2 linked regions of the Pseudorhodoplanes sinuspersici genome follow. The protein of the gene in region 2 interacts with the protein of the main gene of each other region in a pairwise test. Links are inferred from orthologs where the notes say so. Each region holds a gene or a part of one and is shown on either strand. Other genes may lie near its edges.

Region 1 (2,980 bases), 1.2 Mb from region 2 along the record:
GAGATCATTCATCGCGCGGCCAGAGCGTTTTCAAGCGAAGGGGGCACAGGTTCACCTGAAGAAAACGCGACAACACAAAAGGACGGCGGGCGATGACGGTGCATAGCACCTCGCTCAAGCGTTCTGCGTTGCGCCTCCTGGAGCAGCTTGCCCCCGGTCAGCGCCCGGTAGCGTCAGCGCAGCAGGCTGATGCGGATCTTCTGGTGAAGAACGATCTTGCGACAATGCCGTCGCAGGGTTGCCTTGCGTTGACGGACGCGGGAAGGGCCTTCCTCACCCGAAGAGCTCATGCGCAGCAGGATCGTGGGGCTTCGCAGGTCGACGCGTTCCGTGCGCAGCATCTGTCGATCGTGAGCGCGGATGCATCGGCAAGAAGCGGCCTAGGGCCGAAATTCGATGAATCGGAAAGTCCGCTTGTGTGGCTCGCCCGGCGGAAGGGAACGGACGGCCGGCCGCTGATCGAACCGCATCAATTGCAGGCCGGTGAGCGGCTGCGCGCGGAATTCACTGCCGCGCAGATGATGCCGCGCACCACATCGAACTGGCATGCGCCGATCGCCGGGCGCAGACGCGATGGACATGCAGGCGAGCACATGACCGACCATATGGTGGCGGCGCGCCAGCGCATGCGGCATGCGCTCGATGCGGCGGGGCCGGAATTCTCAGGCCTGTTGCTGGACGTCTGCTGCTTTCTGAAGAAACTGGATGAGGTCGAGCGCGAGCGCCGCTGGCCAGCGCGTTCCGCCAAGGTCGTGCTGCAATTGGCGCTCGAACGGCTGGCCCGGCATTTCGGCTATCAGCGTGATGCGACCGGAAAGGCTGCGGCGGCTGTCCGCACCTGGGCGGCAGACGATTTCCTGTCGGAGATTTGAGGCAGGACTCATGAATTGAGATCACGACCCGCGCGAGCGGAAGCCTCAAGCCGACCCGCACCGAAGTCTCTGCGGCTTTCCTTCAACTGCCGAAGAGACTGAATATCGCAGCGAAGAAAGCAGCGATCGCGCCAAGCACACCAAAAACAACTGCGGCAATGGCATCCAGAACCATTTCGACAAGATCGGACGCCGCGCTTGCCGCAACCACGACAATGCCGAAACCGGCTGCGATCAGCAGAGACGTGAGAACGCTGAGAGCCATGAACCACAGCAGGAGGAAGATCAGCCCGCTCACGATCACCGTCGCCACGAGGCGTCGAGCCATGGCGCTCGCTGACGCAGGCCGCGTGACCGGCTCATGAGGTGCGTTCATAACCGGTTCTCCGGGGATCTGTGCATCGTGTCGCGGGGTCTAGGCGACGGCCATCGCGGCTCGGGCGTCCGACTGAATACGATCGACCATGGCGCGGAAGCCGTTCGAGCGCTGCGGCGTCAAATGCTCGCGCAGGCCGAGCTTTTCGAACAGGGAATGTGCGTCGGTCGACAAAATCTGCGTCGCAGATTTCCCGGAATACAGCGCGAACAGGATCGCGATCAGCCCGCGCACGATATGCGCATCGCTGTCGCCCTGGAACTCCAGAACGGGGCCGGCCGCACCGTTAGGCTGCACGGCGGTTTTCATCCAGACCTGGCTGGCGCAGCCGCGGACCTTGTTGGCCTCGGTCCGGGCCTCGTCCGGCAATTCGGGCAATGCACGGCCCAGCTCGATGATGTACCGGTAGCGGTCGTCCCACTCATCAAGCAGCTCGAAATTGTCAGTGATCTCTTCGATCGTCATCAGTCCGTCCGGTTCTGGGATTTTCCTCAAGATATAAGCAGCCGGACGGGCCAGATCACGATGATTTTGGATCGGAACCGATCCAAAATCATAAACGTGATCGATTCTAATAAGTTAGAGCATGATGTCGTCCGAAAACCGCTTCGCACTTTCGGCATCATGCTCGCGCAAAAGCGTGGATATGGTTCCCGAACGGTCAGGTGGGACGGCGCGGGTCCTTCGGCGGCATCGGACCGCGCCATTCCGGATTGAGATCGGCCGGCGTCAATGTGTTTTGCGACTGCGGCAGCGGGCCGGAACGGCCAATCGAGCCGGTCTGCGCGGGTGCGAGGCTGTCCTGCAGCAGGTCGAACAGATAGCGCGCGCCGGCCTGGGCGCGTTGACCGAAGGCAACGGCCGCTTGGCCTCCCACCTGGCAGGCCTCCGGCTGACGCTCGCAGAAGCCACTCATGTCCGAGACGGCCGCGCTTGCCGCGCTCACCGCATCGGCGGCGCCGATCGCCGGTGCCTGACTCTCAGCTTGATATTTTCCGCTTGGCAGAAGGACGAGCACGATGCTCAGCCAGAATGCCACCCGCAGCAGAAAGAACATGACGCAAACCCCGAAACTCCCCGGCGGCTCGTTTGGCCGCTTGTCCGACAGGTATCAGGCGCGGCTGAAAAGCCAGTTTTGGTTTTTGGGCTTATTCGATGAGAATGATCGGAGATTTTGAATAGAATTTGAATCATTTCTTAGCGCAAGCGACGCCAAAAGGCCTTGTGTTTCCGCGCGATGGCCGGAATCCACTACCGTGACGGACCCGGCCCAATTTCACCATTCGTTCACGATGAAGCGCGGCCACGGATTATTTTTGCCGAGCCAGGAGCGCGGCGACGCCGCAAAGTCCGTTCCCTTAGCGTTCGCTTAAGCCGGGTCTGACACGATCCCGGTCCTAAATGGGGAGTGTGTCAGCCAAGGCTGCTGACGCAGTGGGTTGCTTTGAGTCTGGTTCAGCCGTTTCGCGACTATATCGACGGCCTCGTTCATCCGTCCGTCCAGCATGATGCGCTGGCGGCGCGGCGGCATCGCGCATTCATCGCGCCGCGGCTTTTGGGTTCGCTGATCGCGATCGCGGCTTTTCCGGTTTATCTCGCGACGCGCGGTGTTCCGACGGCGCTCGAGATCGCGATCTTCGCCTGGCTCGTGGTGCCGATCCTTGTCGCCTATTTCCTGTCGCGGACCGGCCAATATGAAAGCGCGCATATTCTCTCGTCGCTGTCGCTGACC
Region 2 (2,944 bases):
CGCATGCCACTAAAATAACAACGAAATTCGCCGTGTGAAGGCCGCAAAACCTGGATTTGCTCCAGCCATTCCGGCGCCTCAATAGATCGCCCACAAACCGGGTGTGGCCAATTCGAGCAAATGACCGTCCGGATCGCGGAAATAGATGCTGTGGCCGCCGCGTGGCCAGTCGGTCCGGCCCTCGATGGCAATCCCGTGCGAGTCCAGCCGCTTGGTCCAGACCGGCAGGTCGTCCGCACTGACCGCGAACGCGATATGCAGCGGCCCGTGCCCGTCATGCGGCGGAATGGTGCCGCCCGGCAGATGGACTGTTTCCAGCGTTGCGCCACGATGAAACAGCAAAAGCACATTCCTGCCGCCAACGTCATAGGCGCGGAAGCGGGAATCCTGCGTCAGCACCGGAAGTTCAAGCACCTGTTCGTAAAACCGCGCCGCCGTCTCGAGATCGTCGACATAGAGCGCCGTTTCCAGAACGCCGTTGAGCTTCGGTGCCAAACGCCTCATCACCACATGTTCAGGACGAGACGGGCCTCATCGGACATGCGGCTTGGATCCCACGGCGGATCCCAGACCACCTGCACGGTGACCGGGCCGACGCCCTGCACGCTCGCCACCGCATTCTCCACCATCATCGGCAGTTCGGCGGCGGCGGGGCAATTCGGCGTCGTCAGCGTCATATCGACATCCACGGTCCGGTCGTCCTTGATATCGACCTTGTAGATCAGGCCGAGTTCATAGATGTCCGCCGGGATTTCCGGGTCATAGACGGTCTTCAGCGCCGAGACGATATCCTCGCTCATGCGCGACAACTCCTCGGCCGGCAGCGCCGATTCCGGCTGCGGCGCAGCCTGGGTTTCGGCGGGTTGTGTTTCTGCAGTCTTTGTTTCGTCGGTCATGAGAAAAATTCCTGGGCCTTCACGAGGGCGCGCGCAAGGCTGTCGACTTCGTCCTTGGTATTATAAAGCCCGAATGATGCCCGGCATGTGGCCGTCACGCCGAGTCGGTTCAAGAGCGGCATCACGCAATGGGTTCCGGCTCGCACGGCGACGCCGGAGCGGTCAATGATGGTGGCGACATCGTGCGGATGCGCCCCCTTCATTTCGAAGGAAATCACCGCCCCCTTTTCCTTCGCCTGGCCGAAGATCTTCACCGAATTGAGTTCCCGCAGCCGGTCATGCGCATAGCGGAGCAGGCTTTCCTCGTGCGCGCGGATGCGCTCCTTGCCGATCGAATTCACGTATTCGATGGCGGCGCCGAGACCGATCGCCTGCACGATCGGCGGCGTACCGGCTTCGAACTTGTGCGGCGGATCGCCATAGGTGACGCGGTCCTCGAACACATCGCGGATCATCTCGCCGCCGCCATTGAACGGCGGCATGGCTTCGAGGTGCTGCGACTTGCCCCACAGCACGCCGATACCAGACGGCCCGTAGATCTTGTGGCCGGTGAACACGTAGAAATCACAGCCGATGTCCTGCACGTCGATCGGCAGATGCACCGCAGCCTGGCTGCCATCCACCAGCACCGGAATGCCGCGCGCATGCGCAATGCGGACCACCTCTTTCACCGGCACATAGGTGCCGAGTGCATTCGACATATGCGTGATCGCGACCATCTTGGTGCGCGGCGTCAAGAGCTTCTCGAACTCGTCGATCAGGAAATTGCCGTCCTCGTCGATCGGCGCCCATTTGATCACCGCGCCCTGCCGTTCGCGCAGGAAATGCCATGGCACGATGTTGGAATGGTGCTCCATGATCGAGAGCACGATCTCGTCGCCCTCTTTCAAGCGCTCGCGGCCGAAGGTGTAGGCAACGAGATTGATCGCCTCGGTCGCGTTGCGCGTGAATATCACTTCTTCCTTGCGCGGGGCATTCAGGAATTTCGCGACGATCTCGCGCGCGCCTTCATAGGCGTCGGTTGCGGCATTGGCGAGATAATGCAGACCGCGATGCACATTGGCATATTCATGCGTGTAGGCATGCTGGATGCGATCCAGCACCGCCTTCGGCTTTTGCGCGGAAGCCGCGTTATCGAGATAAACCAGCGGCTTGCCATAAACCTGCATCGCCAGCGCGGGGAAATCCTCGCGAATGCGGGCAACGTCATAAGGCTCGATCGTGACAGCCTTGTTCATGCACTTCACTTTCCTGTCCCTCCCGCACAGGGAGGGATAACAACTACGTCCGGGACGCGAGCCAGTCGCGTGTCTGGGTCATCAGCGCCTCGCGCAAGGCTTCATGGCTCACCGCTTCAACCGTCTCGCCGACAAAGGCCTCGATCATCAGCGCCTCGGCTTCCTTCTGCGGAATGCCGCGTGCCCTCAGATAGAATAGCAGATCCTCATCAAGCGCGCCGGCCGTGGCGCCGTGTCCGCAGACGACGTCGTCGGCGAAGATTTCCAGCTCCGGCTTGTGATCGGCTTCGGCATCTTCTGACAGCAGCAGCGCATGCGAGGCCATCTTGCCATCGGTTTTCTGCGCGTCCGGGCGCACGATGATCTTGCCCTGAAAGACCGAGCGGCTCTCATTGTCGAGCACCGACTTGAACAATTCACGCCCGGTGCAGTGACCGACCACGTGGTCGATTTCCATCGTGGTGTCGGCATGCTGGCGCCCGCGCAAGAGCGAAGCCCCTTGCAAGGCGAGTTCCGAGCCCTTGCCGTTCAGCGCGATGAAGATCTGATGGCGCGACATCGCCCCGCCGACATTCATCGAAAAGCTGCTGAGCCTTGCGTCGCGTCCGACCTGCGCGCCGAGCGTCGACAGCCCGAGCGCGGCATTGCCGGCATTGTTGTTGCGGATGTGATCGATCTTGGCGCCGTCGCCGGCATCGATCTCGACCAGCGTGTTCGACTGATAAGCTACGCCCTCCGGTCCATCATGCGTCTCGATCAAGGCGACCGATGCGCCCGCCTCCACAACCACAAGCACACGCGCGAAACTCG

What was found. Proteins that work in one complex are often made in the same cells at the same time.
Region 1: the proteins of CAK95_RS24985 (region 2) and CAK95_RS18840 interact in binary tests that used the Escherichia coli proteins (3 or more experiments, as listed by UniProt). The link is inferred for Pseudorhodoplanes sinuspersici from one-to-one orthologs.

What each region holds. Positions count from the first base shown.
Region 1 is NZ_CP021112.1:3,884,195-3,887,174, forward strand. What follows is about bases 1-2,908. They hold CAK95_RS18840 (SufE family protein), read right to left. Parts: upstream 1,714-2,908; coding sequence 1,288-1,713; downstream 1-1,287. Other genes in these bases: CAK95_RS18825 (helix-turn-helix domain-containing protein), read left to right, coding at 1-96; CAK95_RS18830 (DUF6456 domain-containing protein), read left to right, coding at 93-872; CAK95_RS18835 (hypothetical protein), read right to left, coding at 955-1,248; CAK95_RS18845 (DUF5330 domain-containing protein), read right to left, coding at 1,910-2,305; CAK95_RS18850 (sensor histidine kinase), read left to right, coding at 2,693-2,908. Outside these bases: more of CAK95_RS18850, read left to right, coding at 2,909-2,980. UniProt on the Escherichia coli protein: Participates in cysteine desulfuration mediated by SufS. Cysteine desulfuration mobilizes sulfur from L-cysteine to yield L-alanine and constitutes an essential step in sulfur metabolism for biosynthesis of a variety of sulfur-containing biomolecules.
Region 2 is NZ_CP021112.1:5,116,556-5,119,499, forward strand. What follows is about bases 14-2,885. They hold CAK95_RS24985 (cysteine desulfurase), read right to left. Parts: upstream 2,135-2,885; coding sequence 893-2,134; downstream 14-892. Other genes in these bases: CAK95_RS24975 (VOC family protein), read right to left, coding at 79-504; CAK95_RS24980 (SUF system Fe-S cluster assembly protein), read right to left, coding at 504-896; sufD (Fe-S cluster assembly protein SufD), read right to left, coding at 2,178-2,885. Also shown: more of sufD, read right to left, coding at 2,886-2,944. UniProt on the Escherichia coli protein: Cysteine desulfurases mobilize the sulfur from L-cysteine to yield L-alanine, an essential step in sulfur metabolism for biosynthesis of a variety of sulfur-containing biomolecules.